DNA from 3 places in the Escherichia sp. B1147 genome. Region 2 is predicted to be linked to each of the others. Evidence: predicted binding sites of a transcription regulator. Region 2 holds the regulator's gene; each other region holds the start of a gene.

The links. The regulator CRP, encoded in region 2, controls carbon source genes, mostly activating them, when cyclic AMP is high. The targets are predictions, from matches to a motif close to ATGTGANNNNNNTCACAT.
Region 1: a site for CRP is predicted at 3,788-3,805, ahead of garD (galactarate dehydratase). Genes of this name have one in related genera too.
Region 3: a site for CRP is predicted at 2,434-2,451, ahead of cdd (cytidine deaminase). Genes of this name have one in related genera too.

What each region holds. Positions count from the first base shown of each region.
Region 1 is NZ_LFHY01000015.1:137,871-143,739, forward strand. Features, by position in the region: gene kbaZ (tagatose-bisphosphate aldolase subunit KbaZ) at 1-972, opposite strand, end outside; gene agaR (aga operon transcriptional regulator AgaR) at 1,221-2,045, shown strand; gene garD (galactarate dehydratase) at 2,108-3,679, opposite strand; gene garP (galactarate/glucarate/glycerate transporter GarP) at 4,055-5,389, shown strand; gene garL (2-dehydro-3-deoxyglucarate aldolase) at 5,405-5,869, shown strand, end outside.
Region 2 is NZ_LFHY01000008.1:12,931-18,799, reverse strand. Features, by position in the region: gene argD (bifunctional acetylornithine/succinyldiaminopimelate transaminase) at 1-938, shown strand, start outside; gene A9180_RS07430 (YccS/YhfK family putative transporter) at 1,032-3,122, opposite strand; gene crp (cAMP-activated global transcriptional regulator CRP) at 3,173-3,805, opposite strand; gene A9180_RS07415 (OsmC family protein) at 4,107-4,511, shown strand; gene A9180_RS07410 (phosphoribulokinase) at 4,566-5,435, opposite strand; gene A9180_RS07405 (YheU family protein) at 5,489-5,707, opposite strand; gene A9180_RS07400 (hydrolase) at 5,701-5,869, opposite strand, start outside.
Region 3 is NZ_LFHY01000005.1:441,185-447,053, forward strand. Features, by position in the region: gene preT (NAD-dependent dihydropyrimidine dehydrogenase subunit PreT) at 1-138, opposite strand, end outside; gene A9180_RS05235 (DUF2542 family protein) at 330-569, opposite strand; gene sanA (outer membrane permeability protein SanA) at 572-1,291, opposite strand; gene cdd (cytidine deaminase) at 1,491-2,375, opposite strand; gene A9180_RS05250 (CidB/LrgB family autolysis modulator) at 2,505-3,200, opposite strand; gene A9180_RS05255 (CidA/LrgA family protein) at 3,197-3,595, opposite strand; gene dusC (tRNA dihydrouridine(16) synthase DusC) at 3,869-4,819, shown strand; gene yohP (small membrane protein YohP) at 5,216-5,299, opposite strand; gene mdtQ (multidrug resistance outer membrane protein MdtQ) at 5,522-5,869, shown strand, end outside.

The DNA.
Region 1 (5,869 bases), on a different contig from region 2:
CATCACGTTTTCCAGTACCTGACGTAGACCGGAACAGGCTTTCGCTGGCACCAGTTCTTCTTCAATCGCAGCCAGAGAGAACAGGGCTTCACGCAGGGCGAAGGTCAGCGCTGGGCCGACTTTCAGAATGGCAAAGTGGTCAATAACCAACTGACGTAACGATTGCGGCGTTTGATAATCCGTAGAGTGGGCTTCGAAAATCAGCGTTTCGTAGCTTTCGACCATCTGGCTTAAGGCGGTCGCTTTGGCGGGCTGATAATCAATAACGTTGGTGTGATCGAATTCGACGCCGGGTTGTACCACCAGGGCAATGATGCGCGGCCAGATGGCATTCAGCCCTTGTTTTTCAAAGGCGTGACGATGGGCTTCCAGCGTGGCGCGGGCGGCATCGGGCGTGGTAACCGCCAGTTCGCTTAAGGTTTCATGTGCGCCGCCAGGCACCGGAACTTCGGTGCCAATGACATACACCAGATCGGCCTCGCCAAAATGTTCACGACAGGTTTCTTCCGCCACTTTCGCCAGGCGGGTGGCGCGTTCGGCAACAATGCCATCGGTTAAGGGAACCGGATCGTCCTGACAGGACATGCTGCAATCGAGATGTATTTTTTTGAATCCCGCAGCGACGTAGCTTTTAATCAAATCATCAGCATTGGCCATCGCCTGAACGGCAGGCAGGTTTTGCCAGCGGTTTGGCCCCAGATGGTCGCCACCCAGAATCAACGCGTCCTGCGGGAAATTCAACGAGTCGGCAAGCCGGCAAACAAAGCCGCGAAAATCGGCGGGCGTCATTCCGGTATAACCGCCGAACTGGTCCACCTGATTGGACGTTGCTTCAATCAATAATGGCGTTTGGTTAGCGCAGGCGTAGCGGATTGCGGCTTCCAGCACCAGCGGATGCGCGGAACAAACGGCATAAATCCCATTTGTTTTGCCCTCTTTGTGCTGTCTCACCATTTCTGTCAGATGTTTCACTTTCCTCTCCAGTTCAGATTACTGCAACTTTAATCTTTCGTTTTGTTTCAATTGATACTGCGGCATGGTGAGATAAAAATAAAACGAAAGATAATGGTTTTCTGATCTGATTCACAAAAGAAACATAATGAAAGGTTCTGGAGCGAGAGTAGCTTGCGGCAGGGGGCAATGTGGGCTTGCATTTGCTTAATAGAAAGGCGTTAATAGGCAAAACGAAATGAAACGAAAGTTTTACGAAAGGACTTACTATGAGTAATACCGACGCTTCAGGCGAGAAGCGAGTGACAGGCACCAGTGAGCGACGAGAGCAGATCATTCAACGCCTGCGCCAACAAGGAAGTGTGCAAGTTAATGATCTATCGGCATTATATGGTGTATCTACTGTGACCATCCGCAACGATCTGGCGTTTCTTGAAAAACAGGGGATCGCTGTGCGTGCCTATGGTGGCGCATTGATCTGCGATAGTACGACGCCGTCAGTCGAACCATCGGTGGAAGATAAAAGTGCGCTCAACACGGCGATGAAACGCAGCGTTGCGAAAGCTGCCGTTGAGTTGATTCAGCCGGGGCATCGCGTGATCCTCGACTCCGGAACCACCACCTTTGAGATTGCCCGTCTGATGCGCAAGCACACCGACGTGATTGCAATGACCAACGGTATGAACGTGGCCAATGCCTTGCTGGAAGCGGAAGGCGTTGAACTCCTGATGACCGGCGGACATCTGCGCCGCCAGTCGCAATCTTTTTACGGCGATCAGGCTGAACAATCGCTGCAAAATTACCACTTCGACATGCTGTTTCTCGGTGTAGATGCTATTGATCTGGAGCGCGGCGTCAGCACGCATAATGAAGATGAAGCTCGTTTAAATCGTCGGATGTGCGAAGTTGCGGAGCGGATCATCGTGGTCACTGATTCCAGTAAGTTTAATCGATCCAGCTTGCATAAGATCATTGATACTCAGCGGATCGACATGATCATTGTCGATGAAGGCATTCCTGCGGATAGCCTGGAGGGGCTGCGAAAGGCTGGGGTTGAAGTGATTCTGGTCGGGGAGCACGCGTCTTCGCTGTGATTCACTATGCCCGATAAACAAGCGTTATCGGGCATAGTACAACTTGAAGTATGACGAGTATATCAAGTCACCGGTGCCGGGTTAAACACCGCCAGCTGGTTATGCAGCCCCCACTGATCCGAGAATGTCTTCTTCTTCCCGCTGGCGACGTCGAGAATAAAGTGGAACAGCTTCCAGCCCACATCCTCAATCGTCTCTTCGCCAGTGGCAATAGTGCCTGCGTTGATATCCATTAAGTCGTACCAGCGATTCGCCAGTTCGGTACGCGTCGCCATCTTAATGACCGGTACCGCCATCAGGCCATACGGCGTTCCGCGCCCTGTCGTAAACACTTGCACGGTAATACCTGAAGCCACCTGTTGCGTGCCACAGACAAAATCGCTGGCTGGCGTCGCGGCGTAAATTAATCCACGTTTTGTTGGGCGTTGGCCGGGTGACAATACTTCAACAATTGCGCTTTTGCCTGATTTCGCAATGGAGCCGAGCGCTTTTTCCACCACATTTGCCAGACCGCCTTTTTTATTGCCGGGAGAAGGGTTGGCGCTACGGTCGGTTTTCCCCATATTGAGATAGTTATCGTACCACTCCATTTCTTCCAGCAGTCGTTTGCCGACCTCTTCGTTAACGGCGCGCGGTGTTAGCAGATGAATTGCGTCACGCACTTCCGTTACTTCCGAGAACATCACCGTTGCACCGCAGCGCACCAGTAGATCCGACGCATATCCAACTGCCGGGTTTGCCGTTACGCCAGAAAATGCATCGCTGCCGCCGCATTGCATGCCGACAACCAGTTCTGAAGCCGGACAGGTTTCTCGCTGACGTTGATTCAGTTTTTTTAGATGGCGTTCGGCGACCTGCAAAATATCCTCGACCATTGATTGAAAGCCGACATGTTTTTCATCCTGCAAGCTGACAACGCTGGCGCTTTCTACAGGAATAGCTTGCACATCATCCGTTCCAGTCAGTAAACGTTCAGGCTGTAACTTTTCACAGCCCAGGCCAATCACCATCACCTCGCCGCCAAAATTCGGATTGAGCGAAATATTGTGAATGGTACGTATTGGCACCACAGCCGCCGGTGCATTAATCGCCACGCCACAACCGTACAGGTGATTCAGCCCCACTACGCCATCGACGTTCGGGTATCTCGGTAGCAGGTCGCGCTCAATGATTTTTACTACGTAATCCACCACGCCTGCCACACAGTGGACGCTGGTGGTAATGCCGAGCAGGTTTTTGGTACCCACACTGCCATCGGCATTGCGATAGCCTTCAAAGGTATAACCTTCCAGCGGCGGTAAGGGGGCCGGGACTTTGGTTGCCAGGGGCAGAGTATGTAACGGCGGTGCTTCCGGCAGTACTACCATTGATTCGTCGATCCAGCTTCCGCGAGGGATCGCGCGCACGGCGTAACCAATCACTTCGCCATAACGGATAATTTCACCATCAGCAGGGATGTCCACCAATGCAACTTTATGCCCCTGGGGAATATGTTCAATTAATTCCAGTCCGTCCGGAAAACGCGTTCCTGCTTTCAGGCCATTATCATTAACAATAATTGCCACATTATCTGTGTTGTGTACTTTTATATAAAACGCAGTCGGCGTTTCTTGTCTGATTTCGATGTTGGCCATTGTGCAATATTCTCCAGCCAGGGGGATATAAAAATGAGAACTCAATCTCATTTAAAAATAAATGACTTCATTGGGTGAAATAAGAATGTCAGGAGTTTAAATGCAGAAATGTGATCAATGTCAATCATTTCAGGGATTGCAATGCCGCCCGGCAAGGCAAAGCGCAAATCTGTGCTTTAGCGCGCAGCCTTATGTGCATATGCTCAAAATAATATTTAAATTGAATTAATTAAATTAGCATTTGCACAATGATTATTATTCTCGCGCTGCTTATACTGATTCCCGAGTTCATTGTCATTACGGCATAAATGAAACTCATAAATAATACCTTCCGCATAATAATAAAAATCAGCATAAGTACCCGAGGTTAATAAAATGATTCTGGACACCGTTGACGAAAAAAAGAAAGGCGTGCATACCCGCTATTTAATATTACTGATTATTTTTATTGTTACCGCCGTTAACTACGCCGATCGTGCAACGCTGTCGATTGCTGGTACTGAAGTGGCAAAAGAGTTGCAATTGAGTGCGGTTTCGATGGGGTACATCTTCTCCGCTTTTGGCTGGGCCTACCTGCTGATGCAAATCCCCGGCGGCTGGCTGCTTGATAAGTTTGGCTCGAAGAAAGTTTACACATACAGCCTCTTTTTCTGGTCGCTGTTCACCTTCCTGCAAGGCTTTGTCGATATGTTTCCGCTGGCCTGGGCAGGGATCTCCATGTTCTTTATGCGCTTTATGCTAGGGTTCTCGGAAGCGCCGTCATTCCCGGCAAACGCCCGTATTGTCGCTGCCTGGTTCCCGACGAAAGAACGTGGCACAGCCTCCGCCATCTTTAACTCGGCGCAATATTTCTCGCTGGCGCTCTTTTCGCCGCTGCTTGGCTGGCTGACGTTCGCCTGGGGCTGGGAGCATGTCTTTACCGTTATGGGGGTGATTGGTTTTGTGCTGACGGCGCTGTGGATCAAGTTGATTCATAACCCGACAGACCATCCACGCATGTCAGCGGAAGAGCTGAAGTTTATCTCGGAAAATGGCGCGGTGGTTGATATGGACCACAAAAAGCCGGGCAGTGCGGTGGCAAGCGGTCCCAAACTGCATTACATCAAGCAATTGCTCTCCAGCCGCATGATGCTGGGTGTATTTTTCGGACAATATTTTATCAACACCATCACCTGGTTCTTCCTTACCTGGTTCCCGATTTATCTGGTACAGGAAAAAGGCATGTCGATTCTGAAAGTGGGCCTGGTCGCCTCGATTCCGGCACTGTGTGGTTTTGCTGGCGGCGTGCTCGGTGGTGTCTTCTCGGATTATCTGATCAAACGCGGTTTGTCACTGACCCTGGCACGTAAGTTACCGATTGTGCTCGGAATGTTGCTGGCTTCCACCATCATCTTATGTAACTACACCAACAACACCACGCTGGTGGTCATGCTGATGGCGCTGGCCTTCTTTGGCAAAGGATTTGGCGCGCTGGGCTGGCCGGTGATTTCTGACACTGCGCCGAAAGAGATTGTTGGCCTCTGCGGCGGCGTATTTAACGTCTTTGGCAATGTTGCCTCCATTGTCACTCCACTGGTGATTGGCTACCTGGTAAGTGAACTGCACTCCTTCAATGCGGCACTGGTCTTCGTGGGATGTTCGGCGCTGATGGCGATGGTCTGCTACCTCTTCGTGGTTGGCGACATTAAACGTATGGAATTGCAGAAATAAGCAAAGGTATAAGCGATGAATAACGATATTTTCCCCAATAAGTTCAAAGCCGCTTTGGCCGCGAAACAGGTACAAATTGGTTGCTGGTCAGCACTCTCTAACCCGATTAGCACTGAAGTTCTTGGTTTGGCTGGGTTTGACTGGCTGGTGCTGGATGGCGAACATGCGCCAAACGATATTTCCACGTTCATTCCGCAGTTAATGGCCCTGAAAGGCAGCTCCAGTGCGCCAGTGGTGCGAGTGCCGACCAACGAGCCTGTGATTATTAAGCGTCTTCTGGATATCGGTTTCTATAACTTCCTGATCCCGTTTGTCGAAACAGAAGAGGAAGCGGTGCAGGCGGTGGCATCTACTCGTTATCCACCAGAAGGTATTCGCGGCGTCTCCGTTTCTCACCGTGCCAATATGTTTGGCACCGTGGCGGATTATTTCGCTCAGTCGAACAAGAACATCACGATTCTGGTCCAGATTGAAAGTCAG
Region 2 (5,869 bases):
AGGCGACGTTTGCCGAACGCGTGGTGTTTATGAACTCCGGCACGGAAGCTAACGAAACCGCCTTTAAACTGGCACGCCATTACGCCTGTGTGCGTCATAGCCCGTTCAAAACCAAAATTATTGCCTTCCATAACGCTTTTCATGGTCGCTCGCTGTTTACCGTTTCGGTGGGTGGGCAGCCAAAATATTCCGACGGCTTTGGGCCGAAACCGGCAGACATCATTCACGTTCCCTTTAACGATCTCCACGCAGTGAAAGCGGTGATGGATGATCACACCTGTGCGGTGGTGGTTGAGCCGATCCAGGGCGAGGGCGGCGTGACGGCTGCGACGCCAGAGTTTTTGCAGGGCTTGCGCGAGCTGTGCGATCAACATCAGGCATTATTGGTGTTTGATGAAGTGCAGTGCGGGATGGGGCGGACAGGCGATTTGTTTGCTTACATGCACTACGGTGTGACGCCGGATATTCTGACCTCTGCGAAAGCGTTAGGCGGCGGCTTCCCGATTAGCGCCATGCTGACCACGGCGGAAATTGCTTCTGCGTTTCATCCTGGTTCTCACGGTTCCACCTACGGCGGTAATCCTCTGGCCTGTGCAGTAGCGGGCGCGGCGTTTGATATCATCAATACCCCTGAAGTGCTGGAAGGCATTCACGCGAAACGCCAGCGTTTTGTTGACCATTTGCAGAAGGTAGATCAGCAGTTTGATGTGTTTAGCGATATTCGCGGTATGGGGTTGTTGATTGGCGCAGAGCTTAAGCCGCAGTACAAAGGTCGGGCGCGTGATTTCCTGTATTCGGGCGCAGAGGCTGGCGTAATGGTGCTGAATGCCGGACCGGATGTGATGCGTTTTGCACCGTCGCTGGTGGTGGAAGATGCGGATATTGATGAAGGGATGCAACGTTTTGCCAACGCGGTGGCGAAGGTGGTTGGGGCGTAAATAAGACGCGGTAAGCGTCGCATCAGGCAAAGGGTGTCGGATGCGGCGTGAACGCCTTATCCGACCTACGGTTTGCTTCTGGCAATGATGATATTACGCCTTCGAATCCCGTAACTTCCGATTCAACCAAATCCCGTGATGCGGTCGCTGCCGCCAGGCCATCGCTGAAATGGTGTGCATCGTATTCAGATGGCCAATAACCCGTTGTAAATGCTGTTCCAGGGTACCAGCCGCGCCTTCGTGCGGCAGCATCTCTGGCGAGTCTATGATATTGGCGTCACCAGAACTACCCGGTTCGTCATACTCCAGCCGCTGCTGACAGCGTTGAATAGCGATTTCACAAGACTGCAAATACTCCTGCGCCAGCTCCGGCGGCAATGCCCGGTGCTCCCGCGCCAGCGTGGTCATGGCATTAATATGTTCAACAATAAACTGACTGTGCGTTACCCACAGTTTCATGTCTGCCAGATAATGGCTATTAAACGCCGGTTCCTGCATCGCCTGATTTAATGAGTTATACAGAGTGTTATGTGCCTGATTTACCCGCATTCGCTGCCAGGCCAGTGGCGTAGGTTGTGGATCTTTACTCAGGATCAGACGAATCGCTTCCTGGTAGGTTTCTAAGGCGTCATGGGCGTTTTTACGCAATAAACCACTCTGCCACTGCGGCCACAGCCATACCGTGCCGCCGAAGGCAATCAAACAACCAATAATGGTATCGATAAGACGGGGAATGATGTATTGCTCGCCGTTTAGCCACAACAGTTGCAGGGTATACACCGCGGTAATGGTAAAGCCGACTGTCGCCCAGCCGTAGTTTTTGCGCAATATCAGATAGCTGGCGAGCGTGGTAAACAGCATCAACGTCAGGGTGTAACCTTCGGGAATTTTAAAGTGCAGCGCCACGCCCGCAATGATTAACCCGACCACGGTCCCCACGGAGCGATTCACAATCCTCAGACGGGTCGCGCCGTAACCATTCTGTGTCACCAGCAACACCGTCATCAGGATCCAATACGACTTCGGCAGATGCAGCGCGGTCCCCATCAAACTGGCAACGCTTAACATCACGCTCAGTCGTCCGGCATTACGTAGTGCTGGCGATTTCAGGGAAAGATAACTTTTTAGCGCCGGAAGTAACGGCATTCGTCGCTGTTTATCCGCCAGCAGATCGCGGGCATAAAGCGGTTTCTGGGTACGCAGCACTCGAGCGATGCGGCTGAAGTGCCAGTAGCAGAATTGCCCCACAGGGTTATCCGGATGCTGGCGGGCGATTTTCTCCAGTGCGCCAATTTGCTTTTCCATCGTAAAACGCGTCGGCAGGCGATGGTAAAGAATGTCATCAGCCAGCACGCGCAGGCGAGCGGCGACGGTTTGCGCATTCCAGCGGATAACTTCTTCTGCATGGCTACGCTCGACCAGCTTTTGCACCTCTTCAGGTTGATGCAAACTGACCGAAATATGTTCCTGTAAATCCAGTGCTTCCTGAAAAATGCGCAACATCCGCTTGTAATCGGTATTATTTTGCGCGGAAAGCATGTGCATTTGCTGATAGCACTGGGTAATCAAATCGACCGCTTTTTGCTGGCGTACCAGCAGTGGCGGGAGTGCTTTTTCAGGATCGGTATGCTGAGTGAGCAGACTGTATTTGATTTCACAGTAATCAGCCAGTTCACGGTAGAGCAGACTAAGTGACTCGCGTAGGGGCTGTTCGCGCCAGAGCCAGAACCAGAACCAGTTAAACAGTCCGTACCAGAGCGTGCCTAACGCGTAGATGAGCAACGGTTCCCAGACCGGCATATATCCCGCCAGACTGAGTGTAAAAATGGCGGCGAGTAACGATGCGGGAAGCAATTTTGCGTGCAATGGCCCAAGCTCGGCAGTGACGCCAAGTACCAGCGTTAACCCGGTCAGCAAAAAGGGCAGGGGGATATCTTTTTCCAACAGCAGCTGTGTCAGTAAGCTACAGGTAGCAAACAGCGACGCGCCAATAATCAGGCGTTTGAAAAAACGTTTATGGGGGGTATCAAGCCCCGCAATGTTGCAACAGGCAGGGACGAGTGAAAACAGCAGGCCGAGTCTTAATTCGCCAAACAACAGACCAACGGCCACGGGCAAACATAGCACCAGAGTTTGTCGTAGTGCATAGTTGATATCAGGATGATAAATCAGTCTGCGCCACATCGGTTTAAACAAAATGGCGCGCTACCAGGTAACGCGCCACTCCGACGGGATTAACGAGTGCCGTAAACGACGATGGTTTTACCGTGTGCGGAGATCAGGTTCTGATCTTCCAGCATCTTCAGAATGCGCCCTACGGTTTCACGAGAACAGCCGACAATTTGACCAATTTCCTGACGGGTAATTTTAATTTGCATACCGTCCGGGTGAGTCATTGCATCGGGTTGTTTCGCCAGATTCAGCAGCGTCTGCGCGATGCGACCTGTAACGTCGAGGAACGCAAGGTTTCCGACTTTCTCTGAAGTGACTTGCAGACGACGCGCCATTTGCGCGGAGAGACGCATCAGAATATCCGGGTTCACCTGAATTAATTGACGAAATTTTTTGTAGGAAATTTCAGCTACTTCACAGGCGGTTTTTGCACGTACCCATGCGCTACGTTCCTGGCCTTCTTCAAACAGGCCCAATTCGCCAATAAAATCACCCTGATTCAGATAGGAGAGGATCATTTCTTTACCCTCCTCGTCTTTGATCAGCACTGCCACAGAGCCTTTAACGATGTAGTACAGCGTTTCCGCTTTTTCACCCTGGTGAATAAGCGTGCTCTTGGATGGGTACTTATGAATGTGGCAATGAGACAAGAACCATTCGAGAGTCGGGTCTGTTTGCGGTTTGCCAAGCACCATGCGCGGTTATCCTCTGTTATAAGCTTTCTCCAGAGCCAGAAAACGCCGCTGTCTCTGGATTGCCGAAATGTGCTTCCCGCTACCTGGGAAGGGGCTATCAACTGAACTGCACGGTAATGTGACGTCCTTTACATACATGCAGTACATCAATGTATTACTGTAGCATCCCGACTGTTTTAGCATAGCTTTCGCTTTGTGTCTCCTGGTGTCTCGCTTCAGCATGACCCAGGTCGCCTTCCGTTGCGCGATTTGGTCAGTACGCGTACTCTGTCAGGAAAACTGACGCAATGGAGTTTCGATTATGCAAGCGCGTGTAAAGTGGGTTGAAGGGTTAACTTTTCTGGGCGAATCCGCCTCTGGTCACCAGATTTTAATGGATGGTAACTCTGGCGATAAAGCGCCAAGCCCGATGGAAATGGTGCTGATGGCGGCGGGTGGCTGTAGCGCCATTGATGTGGTTTCTATCCTGCAGAAGGGGCGTCAGGATGTGGTCGATTGTGAAGTAAAACTGACCTCTGAACGCCGCGAAGAGGCACCGCGCCTGTTTACCCATATCAATTTGCATTTTATCGTCACCGGTCGCGACTTGAAGGATGCAGCGGTTGCGCGTGCGGTGGATCTCTCTGCTGAGAAATATTGTTCAGTGGCGCTGATGCTGGAAAAAGCGGTGAATATTACCCACTCTTATGAAGTGGTTGCTGCGTGATTTAACTACCCCGTTGTGATGCCGGATAGTATTTTATCCGGCTTATTGGTGAAGTTACTCGATTTTCTTCCCTTCCATCAGTCGTTGCACCAGCGGCAGCATAATTAACTCCATTGCCAGACCCATTTTGCCTCCCGGCACCACTAATGTATTGATGTGGGAAATGAACGAACCTTGCAACATCGCCAGCAGCCAGGGGAAATCGATCCCCTCCAGATTACGAAAATGAATCACCACAAAGCTTTCATCCAGCGATGGAATGCCTTTTGCGGCGAAGGGGTTTGAAGTGTCGACGGTGGGGACGCGCTGGAAGTTAAGATGGGTGCGGGAAAACTGCGGCGTGATGTAGTTGATATAGTCTTCCATTGAACGTACAACCGAGTCCATCACCGCTTCTCGTGAGTGTCCGCGCTCGCCGGTGTCACGGATAAGCTTTTGAATCCACTCCAGGTTAACGATAGGCACTACGCCTACCAGTAAATCCACATGCTGCGCGACGTTATGTTGTGGTGTGACCACGCCGCCGTGCAAACCTTCATAAAACAGCACATCGGTGGGTTCCGGTAGCGCCTGCCACGGGGTGAATGTGCCTGGCACCTGATTCCACGGTACGGCTTCGTCGTAGGTATGCAGGTATTTGCGTGATTTCCCTTTGCCGCTCTGGCCGTATTCAATAAAGGTTTGTTCCAGCAGGCCGAAGTCGTTGGCTTCGGGGCCGAAGTAGCTGATATGCCGCCCGGCATCGCGCGCCTTGCGGATCGCCATATCCATTTCCGGGCGGGTGTAGCGGTGAAAACTGTCGCCTTCCACCTCGGCTGCTTGCAGATTTAACTGCGCGAATATTTTACGAAACGCGAGGCTGGTGGTGGTGGTCCCCGCGCCGCTGGACCCTGTTACCGCAATGACCGGATGTTTGGCAGACATAGTAACTCCATGACCTGGTTATCATTATTATTTCGTCCGCCGACGGTTGCAGGTTATTCGCGAAACTGACTGCGCGGCATGATATTGACCGTTTCGTGCAGTTCCGACCAGACCAGTACCGCTTCTCCGCACTGTAGCTGGCGTTTGACGTCGGCGACTTTCTGTTCAAGCGTACGCTCTTGTTCACCATAATCGGTGCCTTCACGTAACACAAAGCTTTCAATTAAATTTTCCAGCGTTTCAGGGGAGATGTCTTGCCAGGGAATCAACATGATTTCGTCTCCAGATACGTTGTTAACCAGTCAGGAATGCGTGACTCCAGCCACATTTGTGGGTGAAATAATGTACCGCCAATAAAACCAACATGACCGCCATGTTCAGTCAGTTGATACTCTACTTGCGGAGGAAGATTTTCTGGTTTCGGGATCACCTGA
Region 3 (5,869 bases), on a different contig from region 2:
TTTTCCCGGATCGGTTTGTGCCGGACAAGCCTGACTACAGGGCGCGTCGTGACATAATAAACAGCGAGAGGCTTCTTTAATCGCCAGTAAAGGCGTAAAAGCCGGAGTGAGTTCATCCAGATAATTTTGTTGCGGCATGTGATCTTCCTTAATGCTATAGGTAATTAAGGCGAGCGTTTAGTAAATATATGTACTGATATGAAGGCTAAGCGTGCGGGGAAATTTAAACTGTGAAAAGATTCACAAATAGCTGCGGTTAAGAATGTGATATCCGCAGCTTATCAGGTGAAGTAATAATTATTCTCAATAATTAACTGGAGAGGGGGATATTAACGATAGAAAATAAGATAAATAATCATGCCAACAGATAAAAGTCCGAAACCGCTATACGCCACCATATAAGCAAAGAAGAGCCGCGGATTTTTTTCGCGCCAGACATACACCGGTTCCGGCGAATTTTTAACTCGTTTATCAATCGCGCCAGCACGCCAGCCTTTCCACGCTTCGCGAAAACAAAATACAGGGATCAGGAAAAAAACGGCAACGACAAAAAACTGCTGTACATCCATAACTACTTTCCTTGTTTCTTTTGTAATTCAAGTAACTGCTCGGGCGTGACGGCGGGATAGCCCTGCGCATCTTCCGGCACTTGATGCATTGCCGGAATAGGGACCAATGGACCTAAAAAGCGCGGCTCACGTTTAAAAATATAAAGGTCAGCCAGTGCGCCGAAACGGGCGGCAAATTCGCGAATACGTACCGACCACATATCTTTTGGTGATGGTACGGCATAACACTGGGCCTGAATACCCATATGTAAAGCAATAAATAATGCCCGCTCACAGTGAAAACGCTGGGTGATAATAATGAAATCGTTTGTATCGAACACTTTGCGCGTGCGTACGATGGAATCCAGCGTTCGGAATCCCGCGTAATCGAGAACAATATCAGAGGGGTCGACGCCGGCGGCTATTAAATCTTTGCGCATGGTCATCGGCTCGTTATAACTTTGCAACGCATTATCGCCGCTAAGTAATAGATAGTTCACCTTACCGCTGTTATATGCATTAATCGCCCCCTGAATACGGTAGCGGTAATACTGATTAATGACTCCGGTGCGATAATACTTTGCCGTGCCAAGCACCACACCGACCTGACGGTAGGGGAGATCCTGCAATTCGTCGTAGATATAAGGCGCGGTTTTCCAGCTCATCCAGCGATCGAGGCCGAGCACAGTTAACAGCAGCAAGCCGATCATGACTAACAGGCTGTAGAACACGCGCTTTAACATGCAGAAAACTCGATCTTGGGGAATTTCAATCAGGCTACTTTACCTGCGGGCTTTGCGCAAGAAACGGCAAACTGTTTGCCGGGATTTTCGACACCGGGATAAGTTGGCAAGCCTGATGCGACGCCTGGCGCGTCTTATCAGGCCTACAAAACATACCAGACCAGTAGGCCGGATAAGCGTAACGCATCCGGCATAAGGCTTAAGCGAGGAGAACGCGGTCGATGTTGTTACAACCGAGGGCTTTCAGTGTTGCTGAGGTTGCATCCCATTGAATCAACGGTGCGTCGGCTTTTTCTGCCAGAATCGCGCGCTGAATATCCGGGTAATCATAACCTTTGAGATTCAACAGAATTAACGCGGCCTGTAACGGTGGCAGCGTAGGGTTGAACGCCGCGTTTTCAGCATAACTACCACTGAAAATACGGCCATCTTTACATTCCAGCGCCACTCCGCTGGGAGACTTGCTATAAGGCATGTGTGAACGGTTCGCCGCGGCAATCGCTGCCTGAGAAAGTGCATCGCCAGTTAACGTAAAGCCGTGATCCTGCTCGTCCATCAGCAGCGTTTTAATCTCCAGATCTTTTGGTCCAAAGGCATCCGGCAGATAGTCACGCAGTGCGTGCGCTTCGCGACCTGGTAGATGAATACGCAGATCCAGACCGCTGTTCAGTTCATTCATAAACTGACGGCAGTGACCACAAGGGGTGTAGTTAACGGTAATGGCCGCGAGAACTTTCTCACCGCTTAACCAGGCGTGGCTGATTGCACTTTGTTCGGCATGAACGGTTTGCTGCATTGTTGCACCAATAAATTCCATATTGGCACCGAAATACCATGTACCACTCACGCCGCGTGCAATAGCGCCAACGTTAAAATTTGACAATGGCGTACGCGCACAGGCCGCAGCCAGCGGTAGCAGTGCGAAAGCCAGCGCGTCTTCGTCCAGCCCTGTTGCGCTCTTAAGCGAAGAGACTTGCTCCCCGGTCAACAAAGCGGGGAAGTACTTGTCTGCCAGAATAGGTTCCAGCGCAGATTGCAAGTTATCCGCAAGTTGGGCAAAAGCAGTTTGAAAACGTGGATGCATGGCGTTGCCTCATAATCATGTAATGGGATAACAGTTTACGAACCTGTCATGGCTTTATATGTGATCTGAATCTCATTAATTATGCAACTCGTGAAACTTACATCGAAAATGCGCGACGCATCGCAAATTTTAGCGCATTACTGCCAGGATAATCGGGAAAAGAAACGGTGCAAGCAGCGAGGTAATAATCCCGCATAGCACCAACGCCAGCGAACTAAATGCGCCTTCCTGATAATCCAGTTCGGCACAGCGTGCCGTACCGAGGGCGTGAGAAGCCGTCCCCATCGCCAGACCGCGCGCCGCTTTAGTACGAATACGCATCGCATTAAGCAACGTATGACCAAAGACCGCGCCGAGGATCCCGACGAAAATGACACAAACTGCGCTAATTGCCGGAATACCGCCAATACTCCCGCCGACCGCCATCGCAATTGGCGTAGTGACCGATTTCGGTAAGATTGACGCAGCAATTTCCGGTGAAGCCCCCATCAACAATGCCACGCAAGTCCCCGTGACCATCGCTACCACGCTGCCGACAAAACAGATGGTGATGATTGATTTCCAGCGGGCGCGGATCTGATGCAGCTGTTCATATAAAGGATAGGCCAGCGCGACGACTGCCGGTTGCAGCAGATCGTTTAACACTTCGCTGCCTTTAAAGTAGCTGTCGTAAGAGATACCGGTTAGCAAGAGAAAAGGAATGATCACCACCATTGCCACCAGTAACGGGTTAAGCAGTGGAAACTTATACCGCGCTGCCAGTTTGCGTGCGGCAAAAAAGACAATCAACGTTAGTGGTAATGACCACCAGATATTTGCCATCATTCTTCTGATCCTTTCTGACCTACGACTTTACGTTCACCGTGCACCAGGTGCGAGCTCCAGCTCACCACCAGAAAAACCACCAGCGTACTGACTGCACAGGAAACTACTACCGGGCCAAACTGCGCGCGTAGTAAATCAAAATATTGCATTACGCCTACGCCAATAGGCACAAACAATAGCGCCATATAGCGAATTAAAACGTAACACCCCGGATTGACCCACTTCGCCGGAAGAATTTGCAAGGCCAGCAGGACAAACAGGATTAACATCCCGATGATGCTGCCCGGAATGGTTACCGGTAGCAGGGATGCAATGAAAATGCCTGCATACAGGCAGGCATAAATCAGGACGAAAGCGCGTAAATATTGCCAGATAATGTTCAGTGTCTTACTCATAATCAACACCCCAGATGAGATGGATTCATCATACAATTAATTCGTAAAACGTGCTACCGATCACATTAAGAATTCATCGCTTATTTTTCGCGCCTGGGTATGACGATGTGAGTAGCGAACTCAGGCAAATCTGCTTTTTCGCAACAGCAAGTGTGTTTGCCATAGATCAAGCATAGAAAGGGATTGTAGCTTTGCAGTAATCTCATTCGGCAGACCTTTAATCCGCTGACCGGAGGCGCTAACATAGCGCCTCATTTTTTTGCGGGTGATGATATGCGTGTGTTACTGGCGCCAATGGAGGGGGTACTTGACTCTCTGGTGCGCGAATTGCTGACCGAAGTTAACGACTACGATCTGTGCATCACTGAGTTTGTTCGCGTGGTGGATCAACTGCTGCCGGTAAAAGTTTTTCATCGCATTTGCCCTGAGCTACAAAATGCCAGCCGTACTCCTTCAGGTACGCTGGTGCGCGTACAGTTGCTGGGGCAGTTCCCGCAATGGCTGGCAGAGAATGCCGCCCGTGCGGTGGAATTAGGTTCCTGGGGCGTGGATCTTAACTGCGGCTGCCCGTCGAAAACGGTTAACGGCAGCGGCGGTGGGGCAACATTGCTGAAAGATCCTGAACTCATCTACCAGGGCGCGAAAGCGATGCGCGAAGCCGTACCGGCGCATTTGCCCGTCAGCGTGAAAGTGCGTCTGGGCTGGGACAGTGGTGAGAAGAAATTTGAAATTGCCGATGCTGTTCAGCAAGCCGGAGCGACGGAACTGGTCGTGCATGGGCGGACAAAAGAACAGGGTTACCGTGCAGAGCATATCGACTGGCGGGCGATTGGCGAGATTCGCCAGCGGCTGAATATTCCGGTGATTGCCAATGGTGAAATCTGGGACTGGCAGAGTGCGCAACAATGCATGGCTATCAGCGGCTGCGACGCGGTGATGATTGGGCGCGGGGCGCTCAATATTCCCAACCTGAGTCGGGTGGTGAAATATAACGAACCGCGAATGCCGTGGCCGGAGGTCGTTGCATTGCTGCAAAAGTATACCCGTCTGGAGAAACAGGGAGATACCGGGTTATATCACGTCGCGCGGATTAAGCAGTGGTTGAGTTATTTACGTAAAGAATATGATGAAGCAACAGGATTATTTCAGCATGTGCGGGTGTTGAATAATTCCCCTGATATCGCAAAGGCTATTCAGGCAATTGATATCGATAAGCTGCGATAATAGTGGAATCGCAGCATATTAGAGACAATGAATCGCTTATTCAGCTTCATCGTATTGTTGCGCTCCTTTCATGTGCTAAGCCATATATCGCAACTGGCGCAAGGAGCGCGCAGGGGGCGGCCAATCGCCGCCGCCCCCTGCACCCCCAGGCTCTGGCGAACAAAATCGCCGCTGCGCGGTGCCCTCGGCTTATCCCTTACGGCTACCGGGTCGGGCGCGAGGTAACATCCCTGTAAGACGCGCCCTCAGCCCACATCCATGTGGGCTGCCCCGGCCTCCAGGGAACGCCTCGGCGATTTTGACGCCACCAACACCGGAGCTGTTTGTAAATCAAGTACACAAAACATCTAATACTATCCAGACTACCTATCTGCCATATCTGGTTTATCTGATATTCTAAAATATCATCTTAAATACGCCAGTCACCACCAGTAGCCCAATCAGGAAAATAATCAATACTGCCCAGAGTATAATTTTCATTGGCGTTCCTTTATTTGTGAGTGCTGAATAAGTATAGGTAAAAATGAAACCCTTTGCCGTTATCCATAAACGATTAAGATAAATCAGATGATATCATTCACTTGTTGTATATTTTTCTGGATGTGTCGTTTTATTTCCACTGATGTATTGCCACGCGAAACTAAAAAATATATCGCCACACGCGGTAATCTCCGCGCACCGTTTCTTACCTGATTATTCCCCATGAATCGTGATTCATTTAATGCAGCAAGCGTCTGTTTTCCGCTTTTAATTTTGTTGGCAGGATGTGCGCCTGTACACGAAACTCGTCAGGCGTTAAGCCTGCAAACGCCTGCCACGCAAGTGGACACAGCGTTACCTGCGGCATTGAAAAACGGTTGGCCAGACAGCCAGTGGTGGCTGGAATATCACGATAATCAACTCACTTCCTTAATTAATAATGCAATACAGAACGCGCCGGATATGCAGGTAGCTGAACAGCGCATTCAACTGGCTGAAGCGCAGGCGAAAGCAGTAGCGACCCAGGATGGCCCGCAGGTAGATTTTTCTGCGGATATGGAACGGCAAAAA